DNA from 2 places in the Shinella sp. OV683 genome. Region 2 is predicted to be linked to the other one. Evidence: riboswitches for the same ligand, from Rfam matches in the RefSeq annotation. Region 2 holds a riboswitch; the other holds the start of a gene.

Region 1 (7,536 bases), 580 kb from region 2:
CGACCGCCGAAACCCCTGTCGTCACCAAGATCGACGTCGAAAGCAACGCGATCCAGACATTCGCGATCTCATCGCCGAACATGACGCTCGAGGAGCTTTCGTGGTTCGTCGACGACACGGTCAAGCGCGCCCTTCAGGGCAAGCCCGGCATTGGACGCATCGACCGCTTCGGCGGCGCCGATCGCGAAGTTCATATCGAGCTCGATCCGGGCAAGCTGAATTCCTACGGCATCACGGCAGCCGATGTGAACAAGCAATTGCGCGACACCAATGCTGACCTCGGCTCAGGCCGCGGCCAGGTGGCGGGCGCCGAGCAGGCAATCCGTACATTGGGCGACCAGCGCGACGTCAAGGCGCTGGCCAATACGACCATCTATGTCTCGGCCAATCGCTTCGTGAAGCTTGCCGACCTCGGTACGATCAAGGACACCTACAAGGAGCCGACCTCGTTCTCGCGCTTCGACGGCAACCCGGTGGTTTCCTTCGCCGTGTTCCGCTCCAAGGGCGCATCCGAAGTCACGGTCGCCGAGACGGTTGCGGCTGGCCTGAAGGACATCCGCGCCAAGAATCCGGACGTGAAAATAGAGCTCGTCGATGACGCGGTCTATTTCACCTACGGCAACTATGAATCCGCCATCGACACCCTGATCGAGGGCGCGCTTCTGGCGGTTATCGTCGTCTTCCTGTTCCTTAGGAACTGGCGCGCTACCCTGATCGCGGCCATCGCATTGCCGCTTTCGGCTATCCCGACCTTCTGGATCATGGATATGCTGGGCTTCTCGCTCAATCTGGTGAGCTTCCTGGCATTGACGCTGGCGACGGGTATTCTCGTCGATGACGCGATCGTCGAAATCGAGAACATTGCCCGCCATATCAAGATGGGCAAGACGCCTTATCGCGCGGCGATCGAGGCGGCCGACGAAATCGGCCTCGCTGTTATCGCCACCACATTCACGATCATCGCAGTGTTCGCGCCGGTGTCGTTCATGGGCGGTATTCCCGGCCAGTACTTCATCCAGTTCGGCCTGACCGTGGCGATCTCGGTGTTCTTCTCGCTGGCTGTTGCCCGCCTGATCACGCCGATGATGGCTGCCTACCTCATGCGGTCGTCGGACGCCGATGTCGGCCATGACAGTCATGAGAACGATGGCTTGCTGATGCGCGGTTATTCGCGCTTCATCACGGCAACGACGGGCCACTGGTATAGCCGCTATGCGACGCTGCTTTGCGCCATTGGCTTTCTCGTCGGTTCAGTGATGCTGTTGGCACAGGTGCCAGGTAGTTTCATGCCGCCGGAAGATTCCGGCCGCGTTATTCTCTCCGTCGAGCTGCCTCCGAGCGCAACGCTTGCGGACACCGATGCGGTGACCACCGAGGTCTCCAATCGCATCAAGGACATCGAAGGCATTGACAGCATCTATGTCATCGGCGGTTCCTCGCCGAAGGGGGACCTGGAGCTTCGCCGCGCTTCCGTCTACGTCAACCTCAAGAGGATCGAGCAATCGCTGGTCAAGACGCTTGTCAACAAGGGCCTGGGCGGGCTGCCGGTTGTCGGGGCCTATGTCCCGAAGATGGAAGTGCATGGCCGCACGATTCCGCAATGGGATATCGAGACCGAGATCTTCAAGCGCGTTGGCGATATTCCCGATGCGCGTATCCTGAAGCTCAACGACCGCGGTGAGCGCGACATCGCCTACAACTTCACCTCGCCCAACGCCGAGGACCTCGATAACGCAACCGCAGTGCTTGAAGCCAAGCTGCGCCAGGAGCCGCAACTGCAGAATGTCGGCTCTGAAGGTGCCTTGCCGCGTTCGGAAATCCAGATCCGTCCGGACCCGATCCGCATGGCCCGGCTAGGCATCACCACCGCCCAGGTCTCCGAGCTTGTGCGGGTGGCGACGATCGGCGATGTCGATACCGCGCTTTCCAAGGTCTACCTGGATGACCGGATGATTCCGGTCCGCGTGCAGCTCGATCTTGAAGTCCGCCGCAACATGGCCGAGATCAAGGCGCTGAAGGTGCCGACGAATTCCGGCGCCGTCGTTCCGCTGTCATCGGTTGCCGATGTCAACTATTCGGAAGGCCCAAGCACGATCAAGCGTTACGACCGAAATCGCGTCGTCACCTTGGGTGCCAGCTTGCCGCCGGGCGTTGCCCTGGATACGGCGACGGCCGCGTTCACAAAGGCAATCGATCAGGCCAAGCTGCCCGCCACCGTCCAGAAGCTGGAAAGTGGCGACACCAAGATCCAGGGCGAAATGGTCCAGGGCTTCGTCAAGGCGATGCTGCTCGGCCTGATGCTGGTGCTCGGTGTGCTGATCCTGCTGTTCAAGGACGTCATCCAGCCGTTCACCATCCTGTTCTCGCTGCCGCTCGCCATCGGCGGCGTGGCGGTGGGGCTGATCGTCACCGGCAACTCGCTGTCGATGCCGGTGCTGATCGGCATCCTGATGCTGATGGGTATCGTCACCAAGAACGCCATCCTGCTCGTAGACTTCGCCATCGAGATGATGCATCGGGGCATGAAGCGCACCGAAGCCATGGTGGAAGCCGGCCGCAAGCGCGCCCGACCGATCATCATGACCTCCATCGCCATGTCGGCCGGCATGCTGCCCTCGGCGCTCGGCGTCGGCGAAGGCGGTGCCTTCCGCGCGCCGATGGCAATCGCCGTTATCGGCGGCATCATCGTCTCGACCGTGCTGTCGCTGGTCGTCGTGCCCAGCTTCTTCCTGATCATGGATGACCTCTCGCGGCTGCTCGCCTGGATCTTCGGCCGCCTGGTCGGCAAGAAGGACGAGGAGCAGGAAGTGATGGAAAATGCGGAACTGACGCGCATCCTCAACGACAACAGCCGCACCATCTCTTCGCTCGAGGAGCGGCTGCAATCGCTGGAAGCCGAGCGGCCTGTCGCCGAAGGCAAGCCGGGCTCCTCCAGGAGCCGCCATCCCGCCGCCAACGATATCCAGGACAAGCCGCTCGCGGCGGAATGACTGGATCAAGCGATCTTTGAAGAACAAAAGGCCGGCGAGATGTTCGCCGGCCTTTTCCGATGTGGATAGCTCTGTTTCGCCCGTGCGGAGGATATGCATCGAACCGCTCCGAGGTCTTCGAGCGCGAAACAAGGTTCACAAGCAGTATGCGGCGACGAGTGACGCGCGATATCGCTAAGCTATTGAAGATGTGGAGCGGGTGAAGGGAATCGAACCCTCGTATTCAGCTTGGGAAGCTGCTGCTCTACCATTGAGCTACACCCGCGCTCACAATCCAATTCCACGGGATGCGCCGTCCTGTCAAGCGCATTTGCGCGGCACATCCCGTGAGGCTGGCTCACTCCGGTGCGCGAAAATGCTTGGACAACTTCAGGCCCTGCGCCTGGTAGTTCGAGCCGAGCCCGGTGCCGTAGAGTGCTTCGGGCAGTTCCCGCATATGCTCGTAGACCAGCCGGCCGATGATCTGGCCATGGTCGAGGATGAAGGGCACATCGTGGCTGCGCACTTCGAGCACCGCGCGCGAACCGGTGCCTCCGGCACTGGCATGGCCGAAGCCCGGATCGAAGAAGCCGGCATAGTGCACACGGAATTCGCCCACCAGCGGATCGAACGGCACCATCTCGGCCGCATAAAGCGGCGGCACATGCACGGCCTCGCGACTGACGAGGATGTAGAACTCGTCGGGATCGAGGATCAACTCGTTCAGGCCACGGCTGTAAAGCGGCTCCCAGAAATCGTAGATGTCATGGGCGGCCTTGACATCGACGTCGATGACGGCCGAATGCCGCTTGCCGCGATAGCCGATCAGACCATCGGGACCGCTACCCTTGAGGTCGATCGACAGTGCGATCGAGGAACCGGAGATCGCCGGCGTCTCGCTCGCCACCAGCGTTTCCGCCAGATGCAGCGCCAGCATCTCGTCTTCGCGCAGCAGCGCCTGACCGTCGCGGAAGCGGATCTGCGACAGCCGCGAGCCACGCCGCACAATTACCGGAAATGTCTTGGGCGAAATTTCGAGATACAGCGGTCCCTTGTAGCCGGCCGGGATCTTGTCGAACTCCTGGGCGTAATCGGTGATCACGCGCGTGAAGATATCGAGGCGGCCGGTCGAACTCTTGGGATTGGCCGAGGCAGACAGGATTTCCGGGAGTTCCAGGCTTTCGAGCAGGGGCACGATGTAGACACACCCCGTCTCCAGCACAGCACCCTCTGCGAGGTCGAAGACATGCAGGCTGAGGCGTCCGAGCTTGTCGGAAACCCGCTTTGAGGGGCCGGGAAGAAACGAAGCGCGCACGCGAAATGCCTTCGAACCCAGGCGCAGGTCAAGGCTGGCAGGCTGGATCTGGTCGGCCTCGAGGGGTTTCTCGGCCTTTAGTCGGCCCTCGTCGAAAAGCGCCTTTATTGCGCGGTCTGCCAAAATTCCAGCCATTGATCCTCACTTTGCCCGGACAATAGAAATCCCGCATCATTGACGCAAGCCATGAGATCAGGTAAGCCCGCTTTATCCCGTGGTGATTTGGCCGGCCGGCTTGCAGCCACGTAAAACAAGTAGCTAAAAAGGCCGGGTTCGTGATGAAACCGGCTTGCTTTACGCGGCCGGTTTTTTGTTTTGAAGGTGGGTTCAAGAAATGAGCAAGAACTGGCGGCCGGCAACCAAACTCGTCCACGGCGGCACTTTGCGTTCGCAATTTGGTGAAACTTCGGAAGCAATCTTCCTGACGCAGGGCTTTGTCTATGACTCCGCCGAAGCGGCTGAAGCCCGGTTCAAGGGCGAAGACGATGGCTTCATCTACGCGCGATACGGCTCCCCCACCAATGACATGTTCGAAAAGCGCATGTGCATGCTCGAAGGCTCTGAAGATGCGCGCGCCACGGCATCCGGCATGGCTGCTGTTTCTGCCGCCATCCTCTGCCAGCTGAAGGCCGGCGACCACATCGTCGCGGCCCGCGCCCTGTTCGGCTCCTGCCGCTGGGTGGTCGAGACGCTGGCGCCGAAATACGGCATTGAATGCACGCTCATCGACGGCAAGAACGTCGAGAACTGGGAAAAGGCCGTGCGTCCGAACACCAAGGTGTTCTTCCTGGAAAGCCCGACCAACCCGACGCTGGAAGTTGTCGACCTGATCGGCGTCGCCAAGCTCGCCAACCAGATCGGCGCCAAGGTCGTAGTCGACAATGTGTTTGCGACGCCACTGTTCCAGAAGCCACTCGAACTCGGCGCCCATATCGTCGTCTATTCCGCCACCAAGCATATCGACGGCCAGGGCCGCTGCCTGGGCGGCGTCGTGCTGTCCGACAAGGAATGGATCGACGCCAACCTGCATGACTACTTCCGTCATTCGGGCCCGGCCATGTCGCCCTTCAATGCCTGGGTGCTGCTCAAAGGTCTCGAGACAATGGCGCTGCGCATCAAGCAGCAGACGGAAAGCGCTGCCCGCCTTGCCGATTTCCTGGCCGGCCACAAGGCCGTCTCCAAGGTCATCTATCCCGGCCGCAAGGACCATCCGCAGGCCGATATCATTGCCAGGCAGATGACCGGCGGTTCGACACTGGTGGCATTCGAGCTCAAGGGCGGCAAAAGCGCTGCTTTCTCCGTCCAGAACAAGCTGGAAGTCGTCAAGATTTCCAACAATCTCGGCGATGCCAAGAGCCTGATCACTCATCCGGCCACCACCACCCACAAGAACCTGACTGAAGAAGCCCGTGCCGAACTCGGCATCTCGTCCGGCCTGCTGCGGCTGTCGGCGGGCATTGAGGATGGTGACGATTTGATCGAGGATTTCGATCGGGCTCTTGCCGGAATCGCCAGCTAAAGCAATATATTACGGCCTCGATTTTCGGGGCCGTTTTGATTCCGGAATGATTTGGGAGGATTGTTTGATCATGTCTGATAAGCCCGTGCGCCGTCTGCGTTCGCAGGACTGGTTCGACAATCCCGATCACATCGACATGACGGCGATCTATCTCGAGCGCTTCATGAATTATGGCATCACGCCGGAAGAGCTGCGCTCGGGCAAGCCGGTCATCGGCATCGCTCAGTCGGGCAGCGACCTGACGCCCTGCAATCGCGTCCATGTCGAACTCGCCAAGCGCGTCCGCGATGGCATCCGCGACGCTGGCGGTATCCCCATTGAATTCCCCACCCATCCGATCTTCGAAAACTGCAAGCGGCCCACGGCAGCCCTTGATCGCAATCTTGCGTATCTCGGCCTGGTCGAGATTCTCTACGGCTATCCGCTCGACGGCGTGGTACTGACGACCGGCTGCGACAAGACGACACCGTCGGCCATCATGGCGGCATCGACAGTCGACATTCCGGCAATCGTTCTGTCGGGCGGACCGATGCTGGATGGCTGGCACGAGGGCAAGCTTGCAGGCTCCGGCACCGCGATCTGGCAAGCACGCCGCAAAATGGCCGCGGGCCAGATTGACGGGGAGGAGTTCCTGCAGATCGCCATGGATTCCGCACCCTCCGTCGGCCATTGCAATACGATGGGCACCGCCTCGACCATGAATGCCCTAGCGGAGGCGCTGGGCCTGTCGCTGACCGGCTGTGGCGCCATTCCCGCCGCCTATCGCGAGCGCGGCCAGATGGCCTATCGTACAGGTCGCCGGGCCGTCGAGATCGTGCTCGAAGATCTCAAGCCGTCCGATATCCTGACGCGCGAGGCCTTCCTCAATGCCATTCGCACCAATTCGGCGATCGGCGGCTCGACCAATGCCCAGCCGCATCTGGCCGCGATGGCCAAGCATGCCGGCGTTGAGCTTTATCCAGAGGATTGGCAGGTGCACGGCTTCGATATCCCGCTGCTGGCCAACATCCAGCCTGCGGGCGCCTATCTCGGCGAGAAGTACCATCGCGCCGGCGGCACGCCTGCCGTCATGTGGGAACTGCTTGAGAACGGCAAGCTCGATGGCAGCTGTCGCACAGTGACTGGCAAGACCATGGGCGAGAATCTGCAGAACCGCGAGGCCTCGGACCGTGATGTCATCAAGCCCTATGCCGAGCCTCTCAAGGAGCGCGCTGGCTTCCTGGTGCTGAGGGGCAATCTGTTCGATTTCGCGATCATGAAAATGAGCGTCGTTTCGGTCGAGTTCCGCAAGCGCTACCTGCAGGAGCCGGGCCGCGAAGGTGTGTTCGAGGGCAAGGCCGTGGTCTTCGATGGTTCGGAGGACTACCACAAGCGCATCAACGACCCCGACCTGAATATAGATGAAAACACCATTCTCGTCATCCGCGGTGCCGGCCCGATCGGTTGGCCGGGCTCGGCCGAGGTTGTCAACATGCAGCCGCCGGATCATCTCCTGAAGCGTGGCATCATGAGCCTGCCGACGATCGGCGATGGACGACAGTCCGGAACTGCCGACAGCCCGTCGATTCTCAACGCCTCGCCCGAAAGCGCGGCCGGTGGCGGGCTTGCCTGGCTGCGCAGCGGCGACATCATCCGCATCGATTTCAACCAGGGCCTCTGCAACATGCTGGTCGACACAACAGAGATCGAGCGCCGCAAGGGCGACGGCATCCCGGCTGTGCCGCCTGATGCGA
Region 2 (7,536 bases):
TTCGGCCAGTCGCTCCTTCAGCGTCTCCATCAACTTCTCGAAGCCGCCGAGGCTTTCCACCAGCGCCTTTTCTTCCGGGCTCAAGTGTTTGTCGGCCAGCCGCATCAGCCATTCGTCCGGTATCTCTGCGACATCGATCACGGATGTGCCGCCGACAGCTTGTACGCCCTTGAAGCAGTGAGCGAAGACGCGGTCGAAGCGGTCGATGAAGCGCTCGTCCTTCACCAGCGAGGCACGGGCGAGATAATAGAACGCCTCGATATCATAGTCGGCTATGTGGGCTTCCATTCCCTTGAGCAGCAGCAGAAATTCCCGGAGGGTCACCGGGACTTTCGCTGCCTTGAGCTCGAGGAAGAACGGGAGGAACATGCCGGCGTGACCTCATGCCGGCAGCAATTGCGGCGACTTCTCTTTCTCGCCGATGTCGGCGATGTTGAACTCTGTCGTCTGGTAGACTTGGTTGATCCAGTTACCGAACAGCAGATGCGCGTGGCTGCGCCAGCGGTTGAGCGGCACCTGGCTGGGATCGTTGTGCGGAAAATAGTGTGCCGGCATCTTGATCGGAATGCCTGCGGACTGGTCGCGGAAATATTCGTCGGCCAACGACGTCGAGTCATATTCGACATGATTGAACATGTAGAGCCGGTTGCCCTTCTTTTCGGCGACGAGGCACAGGCCCGCATCGTGCGAGGTCATCAGCACTTCAAGCCCGGAAGACGGGTCGATATCCCTCCGCAGCACCTCTGTCCAGCGCGACACCGGCACGGCAAAATCATCCGAAAAACCCAGCAGATAGGGTGAGGTGGGCTTGAGGTTGCGGTGCTGATAAACCCCGAAGGCCTTCTCCGACAGCGTATACTTCGGCACTTTGTGGAAATGATAGATCGCCGCCATCGCCCCCCAGCAGATGTTGAGCGTCGAATGGACATGCGTTGTCGTCCAATCGAGGATCTGCTTGAGCTCGTCCCAATAGGTCACGTCCTCGTAGTCGAGCATCTCGACCGGCGCGCCGGTGATGATGAAGCCGTCGAACTTGCGGTGCTTCACCTCGTCCCAGGTCTTGTAGAACGACAGGATGTGATCTTCGGACGTGTTCTTTGACTTGTGGCCGCCGATGCGGATCAGCGACAGCTCCACTTGCAGCGGCGACGCGCCAACCAGCCGCGCGATCTGGATCTCTGTCTTGATCTTGTTGGGCATGAGGTTCAGCAGACCGATATGCAGCGGGCGGATATCCTGGCGGATGGCGACGGAATCCGTCATCACCGAAACGCCCTCGTCGATGAGCGTCTGGAAGGCAGGGAGCTGGTCTGGAATCTTGATAGGCATCGGGGTACTCCATAGATTACCGGCGCTTAAACAGATTGCCGGTCCCCGAATGCGGTGGCCCCATTTAGCAATTTGTTTAACGTGGCTGCAAGCCGGCCGGCAAATCACCACGGATATGTCTCATATACCGGGTGAAGAAATTTATCAATCGGGTTGAAAGCAGGCGATTTGGCGGGCGTAGGCCTCTTGGGCATACGCCCTAGCGCATCTCTCTGCGCGCCATGAATGCCAGCCGCTCGAACAGGTGAACGTCCTGCTCGTTCTTGAGCAGTGCGCCATGTAGCTTGGGCAAAGCGTTCTTGTCGCTGGCGGCAAGCGTTTCGGGCTCGACGTCATCGGCAACGAGCAGGCGGATCCAGTCGAGTGCTTCCGATGTCGATGGCTTCTTCTTCAGGCCGGGCATTTCCCTGATCTCGAAGAAACGGCTCAGCGCCTCGGACAGCAGGCGCTTCTTGATGCCTGGATAATGCACCTCGACGATTGCTGCCAGCGTATCGGCGTCGGGAAAGCGGATGTAATGGAAGAAGCAGCGGCGCAGGAATGCGTCCGGCAGCTCTTTCTCGTTGTTGGAGGTGATGATGACGATCGGCCGTACACGCGCCTCGATCGTCTCGTTGGTCTCGTAGACGTGGAACTCCATGCGGTCGAGTTCCTGCAGGAGGTCGTTGGGAAACTCGATATCGGCCTTGTCGATCTCGTCGATCAGCAGCACGACTTTCTCGTTTGCCTGAAACGCGTCCCAGAGCTTGCCCTTGCGGATATAGTTCTTGATGTCGTGGACTCTGATATCGCCGAGCTGGCTGTCGCGCAGGCGCGAGACGGCATCGTACTCATAAAGGCCCTGCTGGGCCTTGGTGGTGGATTTGACGTTCCATTCGATCAGCCGCAGGCCGAGGCTTTCCGCCACCTGCCGCGCAAGCTCCGTCTTGCCGGTACCCGGCTCGCCTTTCACCAGCAGCGGCCGTTCGAGCCGGATGGCGGCATTGACCGCGACCATCAGGTCCTTGTCGGCGATGTAGTGTTTGGTGCCGGTAAACTGCATGTCTCTATCCGTTATCTGAATTCATTCGGTCATTGGTATTTGGGGAAATTCTAGGCAACAAAAAAGGCGGAACGTGAACGTCCGCCTTCTATCCGGCCAAGGCTGAAAGCCCGGCCGATGTATCACATGTCGATGATCGTGCCCTTGCCGTCATTCCAGATGCGGAGCGCCTCGGCATGCTGCTCTGCAGTCGTGCGGCGTGGCCGCGTATAGGCGCGCACAGGCTGCGGCTGGTTGCCGGAAAGCACATTGGAAAGCCATTGGCCAAACAACAGCACCGTCACGGCGCCAGCGATCGCCAGGCCGATGGACGCTGTAAACAAGGCTGCAACTGCGACGAAGGTCAAGCCGCTGAGCGTGAGCAAGAATGAACGCAAGCTTCTCATGGTAATCACCATTCCTTTGACCATAAGATGAGGTAGTTTCCCCTCAATTGCAAGGGTCCCATGGTCTAGCCTCCGTCACATATTCTTGAACTCCGGCGGAATTCGGGCCATAAAACGACCATGACACTGAATTCCGATCCCACGTCCCTCCCTCTTCGCCGCTCTGTATTGTGCCTGCCTGCATCCAACGCGCGCGCCATCGCCAAGCTTTCGAGCCTCGAAATGGATGCCGTCATCCTCGATCTCGAGGATGCTGTGGCCGAGGAACAGAAGGAAGAGGCACGCAAGAATATCCGCGATTTTCTGGCTGCCCGTCCTTTGAAGGATCGCGAGATCGTCATCCGCATCAATGCCGCCTCGACGGCCCACTACGAGGCCGATCTGGCGCTGGTGGTGGAATGTGAGCCGGATGCGGTGCTCGTGCCCAAGGTAAATACCGCGGACGACATTCTCGACCTCTCCGGCTTCCTCGCCGACAACGACGCGCCTGAAACCTTGCGGATCTGGGCGATGATGGAAACGCCGCTCGGCATCCTCAATGCCGGCTCGATCGCCGAGACCGGCAGGACACGCGGCGGGCGGCTGGATTGCCTCGTGGTCGGGCTCAACGATCTGCGCAAGGATACCGGCGTGCTGGCTGATCCGGCGCGCACCTATCTGGTGCCCTGGCTGATGCAGGTGGTGCTGGCCGGCCGCGCCTTCGGACTTTCGGTACTGGACTCGGTGTCGAACGATTTTCGCGATCTGGCGCCGTACGAGGCCGAATGCGCGCAGGGCCGCGCAATGGGCTTTGACGGCAAGATGCTCATTCATCCTTCCCAGGTCGAGGCCGCCAACAGACTGTTCCAGCCGTCAGCCGCAGATGTTGCCGAGGCCGAGGCGATCATCAAGGCTTTCTCGAATCCCACCGCCAAGACACTCAACGCGATTGACGTAGACGGCAAGATGGTCGAGCGGCTGCACTACAATCAGGCGCTGGCGCTCGCCGCCCGCGCGGACAAGATCAAGTCAAGGACATCAGCATGAAACTCTACCGCTTCCTCACCGGCCAGGACGATTCCGCATTCTGCCACCGCGTCACGGCGGCGCTCAACAACGGCTGGTCGCTGCACGGTTCGCCGAGCTACGCCTATAATTCCCAGACCAACCTGATGATGGCGGGCCAGGCGGTCGTCAAGGAGGTCGAGGGCAAGGAATATACGCCTGATATCAAGCTCGGTGAGCAGTAGGCTATTGAGTATCGGGGTTAGTTAGAGGCGAACTCCCTCTTCTCCCCTGCGGGGAGAAGTACCGAGCGTATGCGAGGCGATGAGGGGTGCTTGCAAATGCGGCGATGCCCCTCATCCGGCCCTTCGGGCCACCTTCTCCCCGTGGGGAGAAGAGGAAAGGTTCATCTTAGCGCCCCGGCCCTCAAACCGTCTTGAGCTTCGGCTCTTCTGTCGGAATCGTGTCGGCGCCTTCGCCGAGTTCCAGCTGCATCAGAACGGTATCGACCCATTTGCCGAATTTGAAACCGCTGGCGGGCATCAGTCCTGTATGCTTGAAGCCGGCCTTTTCATGCAACGCGACCGAGGCCGGATTGGCGCCGCCGATGACGGCCACCATCTGGCGGATGCCGAGTTCGGCTGTACGGCTCAACAACGCATCCAGCAGGATGGCGCCGACGCCCAAACCCCGCGCGTCGGCGGAGACATAGATCGAGTCCTCGGCGAGATAGCGATAGGCGGGGCGGGTGCGGAAAGGCGAGGCGTAGGCATATCCCAATACGCCGCCGTTTTCATCCTCGGCGATGAGGTAGGGATAGTTCTGCGATGCGATCGTGTTGAACCGCGATGTCATCTCGGTCTCGGACGGCGCCTCGAGCTCGTAGGTGCCGATGCCATTGAGCACCGATTCCCGATAGATCTCGGTGATGATGGAAACGTCGGTGACGGCGGCATCGCGAACGCGGATCTTCATCGCTCAAATTCTCCACATAGCAAAAGGGCGGCTTGAGAGCCGCCCTTGATAGTTCAGGCTTTCGACCTGTCTTATTCGCGGTTGCCCATGAAGCGCAACAGGAAAAGGAACAGGTTGATGAAGTCCATGTACAGGGCAAGCGCGCCCATGATGGCCTTCTTGCTCATGGCTTCCACGCCGTCGCTTTCGAGGTACATTTCCTTGATCTTCTGGGTGTCCCAGGCGGTCAGGCCGGCGAAGATGAGCACGCCGATGGCCGACAGCGCGAAATCCAGCGCCGAAGATTTCAGGAAGATGTTGACGAGCGAGGCGATGATCAGGCCGAAAAGACCCATGACCAGGAACGAGCCCATGGCCGAAAGATCACGCTTGGTCGTGTAACCGTAAAGCGAAAGCGCCGCGAACGAGGCAGCGGTCACCGCAAAGGTCTTGACGATCGAGGCGTCGGTATAGACCAGGAAGATGCTCGACAGCGAAGCGCCAACCAGGCCGGCATAGATCCAGTACGTCAGCTGAGCGGCAAAGGCGCTCATCTTTTCGATCCGGAAGCTGATGAAGAACACCAACGCAAGCGGAGCGAAAAGGATGGCCCAGCGGAGCGGGCTCGTATAGATGGCGACGCCGAACGGCGTCAGCGCTTCACGGGTACCGGCCATCTCTGAAAAGGCATAGGCGACCAGTCCGGTCAGCGCCACGCCCACGGCCATAAGGTTGTAGACCTTGAGCATATAAGAGCGCAGACCCTGGTCGATCGCGGCATCGGTGCGACCGACAGCCGGATTGACGGTTCGGGTTTGGAAGTCTCTGATATCAGACATAGTTCCCTCTAAAAAGCTCCGGTTTCTCAGATTTCACGGTACCGGACCATAGGCCACCCATGGCAGTCATCGCCCGTGCGCCGCTGCGGAGCTCCAGCAAGCATGGGCTGAATATGGGGGCGCTTTCAATTTGAAGCAAGGGCCTTACCATGACAAAAGAGTCATGTTTTGCGTCTTTCGATTGAGTCGCTCTATCTTTTCCCGTTTTGCTACAGTTCGCGAAGCACCGGCGCCGCCTTCTGGCCAAGTACCGACCAGGTGCCGGCGAGCCCTGTCCCCGCTGTCACCGCCAGTGCGACCAGCAGGGTCGTCAACGCCGTCGTGGCCAGGAAAGTGAATGGCAGTTCCATGATTTCGGTGACCACATACCAGGATGCGGCCGTGGCGGCGGCGAGCGCGAAGACCGAAGCGGAGAGCCCCAGCAGCACATATTCGTAGAGATAGGCCGACATCAGCATCGTCCGCCGGGCGCCGAGCGTCTTGAGCACCACCGCGTCATGGATGCGGGCCCTGTTGCCGGCGGCAATCGCCCCAGCCAGCACCAGCACCGAGACTACCAGCGCAATCGACGAGGCGGCACGCACGCCGACCGCCATCTGGCCGATCATATCCTGCGCTGTGTTGAGCGCGTCCTTGGTGCGGATCGTGGTGATGGCGGGAAAGGCATTGGTGATAGCCTTCATCACGGCAGCCTCTTCCGATGCCGGGGCGCTGGGGCTGGTCAGCGTCGCCAGCCAGGCATGCGGCGCGCCCTTGAATGTGTTTGGCGAGAAGACCATGACGAAATTGATAGACATCGAGCGCCATTCGACCGCCCGGAAATTGGCAATTTTCGCGGTGATGTTTCGACCCAATACATTAACGGTGACGGTGTCGCCGATCTTCAGGCCCAGCTCGCGGCCTTCTTCACCCGAGAAGGACACCAGCGGCTCGCCGCCATAGTCCTTGGCCCACCATTTGCCCTCATCCAGCGAGGCATTGGCCGGCACCGTCTCCGAATAGGTGATGCCGCGATCGCCTTGCAGCACCCAGCGGGCGCTCCGCGGCACGTTGCGCTTCTGCACGTCCTCGCCGTTGAAGGCGACGATACGGCCGCGCAGCATCGGCACTTCGGCGATCCTGCCCTTGGGCGACTGCTGCTGCAACAGGGTGCGGAAGGAATCGACATCCTTGCCCTGGATATCGACGAAGAAGAAGTTCGGTGCCTTGTCGGCGAGCGAGCCGGTCAGGCTGCCGCGCAGATTGCCCTCGATAAGTGCCAGCGACGCCAGCAGCGTCAGGCCGAGACCGAGTGACAGGACCACTGCTGAGGTCAGCGAGCCCGGCCGGTGAATATTGCCGATCGCCAGCCTGAGCGCCGGTGAACGGACTTTTGGCGCCCGTCGCGCGATGGCGGAAATGCCTGCCGCGACCAGCCTGAGCACCACGAAGGCGGCGGCGGTCGCGCCCAGGAACCACGAGGCGATGAACTTGTCGGCGGAGGTGACGATCGCTAGCGCTGCGATCAGGCCGAAGGCGATGAAAGCTGCGAGGTAATAGTGCCATGGTACGATGCGCCATCCGTCATAGGATTGCGAACGGAACAGTTCGGTGGCCCGCACCAGCCGCGCCCGCCCGAGTGGCAGGATCGAGAAGGCTGCCGTTGTCAGGAGGCCGAAGGCTGCGGCAATTGCCAAAGCGCGCGGATAGATCGGGAAGCCATCCGGCACCGGCAGGAAGCCGCGCAGGAAATAGCCGGCGATGGGCGTGATGAAGATGCCGACGATCAGCCCGCCCGCTATCGCCAATGCGGCGATCGAGAGGATCTGGATGAGGTAGATCGATACGATCAGATGGCCGGGTGCGCCAAGGCTCTTGAAGGAGGCGATGACCTGACGCTTCTGGTCGAGAAATGCGGTAACCGCATTGGCGACGCCGACGCCGCCGGCGGCCAGGGCTGCGAGCCCGACCAGCGTCAGGAAGGTGGAGAAGCGTCTGATATTGTCGGTCAGCGATGGCGCGG

The links. A riboswitch is a leader RNA that binds a small molecule or an ion and turns the genes downstream of it on or off. The one in region 2 is predicted to bind S-adenosylmethionine.
Region 1: linked by a shared signal. The riboswitch ahead of ACXHRN_RS22845 (O-succinylhomoserine sulfhydrylase) and the one ahead of metA (homoserine O-acetyltransferase MetA) in region 2 are both predicted to bind S-adenosylmethionine.

The regions. Positions count from the first base shown of each region.
Region 1 is NZ_CM173543.1:4,719,897-4,727,432, reverse strand. It holds gene ACXHRN_RS22860 (efflux RND transporter permease subunit) at 1-2,990, shown strand, start outside; tRNA gene ACXHRN_RS22855 (tRNA-Gly) at 3,182-3,255, opposite strand; gene ACXHRN_RS22850 (2'-deoxycytidine 5'-triphosphate deaminase) at 3,328-4,419, opposite strand; SAM riboswitch at 4,489-4,567, shown strand; gene ACXHRN_RS22845 (O-succinylhomoserine sulfhydrylase) at 4,619-5,803, shown strand; gene ACXHRN_RS22840 (IlvD/Edd family dehydratase) at 5,874-7,536, shown strand, end outside.
Region 2 is NZ_CM173543.1:5,303,836-5,311,371, forward strand. It holds gene ACXHRN_RS25680 (vWA domain-containing protein) at 1-369, opposite strand, end outside; gene metA (homoserine O-acetyltransferase MetA) at 382-1,329, opposite strand; SAM riboswitch at 1,373-1,450, opposite strand; gene ACXHRN_RS25690 (AAA family ATPase) at 1,529-2,371, opposite strand; gene ACXHRN_RS25695 (hypothetical protein) at 2,494-2,757, opposite strand; gene ACXHRN_RS25700 (HpcH/HpaI aldolase/citrate lyase family protein) at 2,878-3,783, shown strand; gene ACXHRN_RS25705 (DUF1737 domain-containing protein) at 3,780-3,986, shown strand; gene ACXHRN_RS25710 (GNAT family N-acetyltransferase) at 4,168-4,716, opposite strand; gene ACXHRN_RS25715 (Bax inhibitor-1/YccA family protein) at 4,788-5,534, opposite strand; gene ACXHRN_RS25720 (ABC transporter permease) at 5,744-7,536, opposite strand, start outside.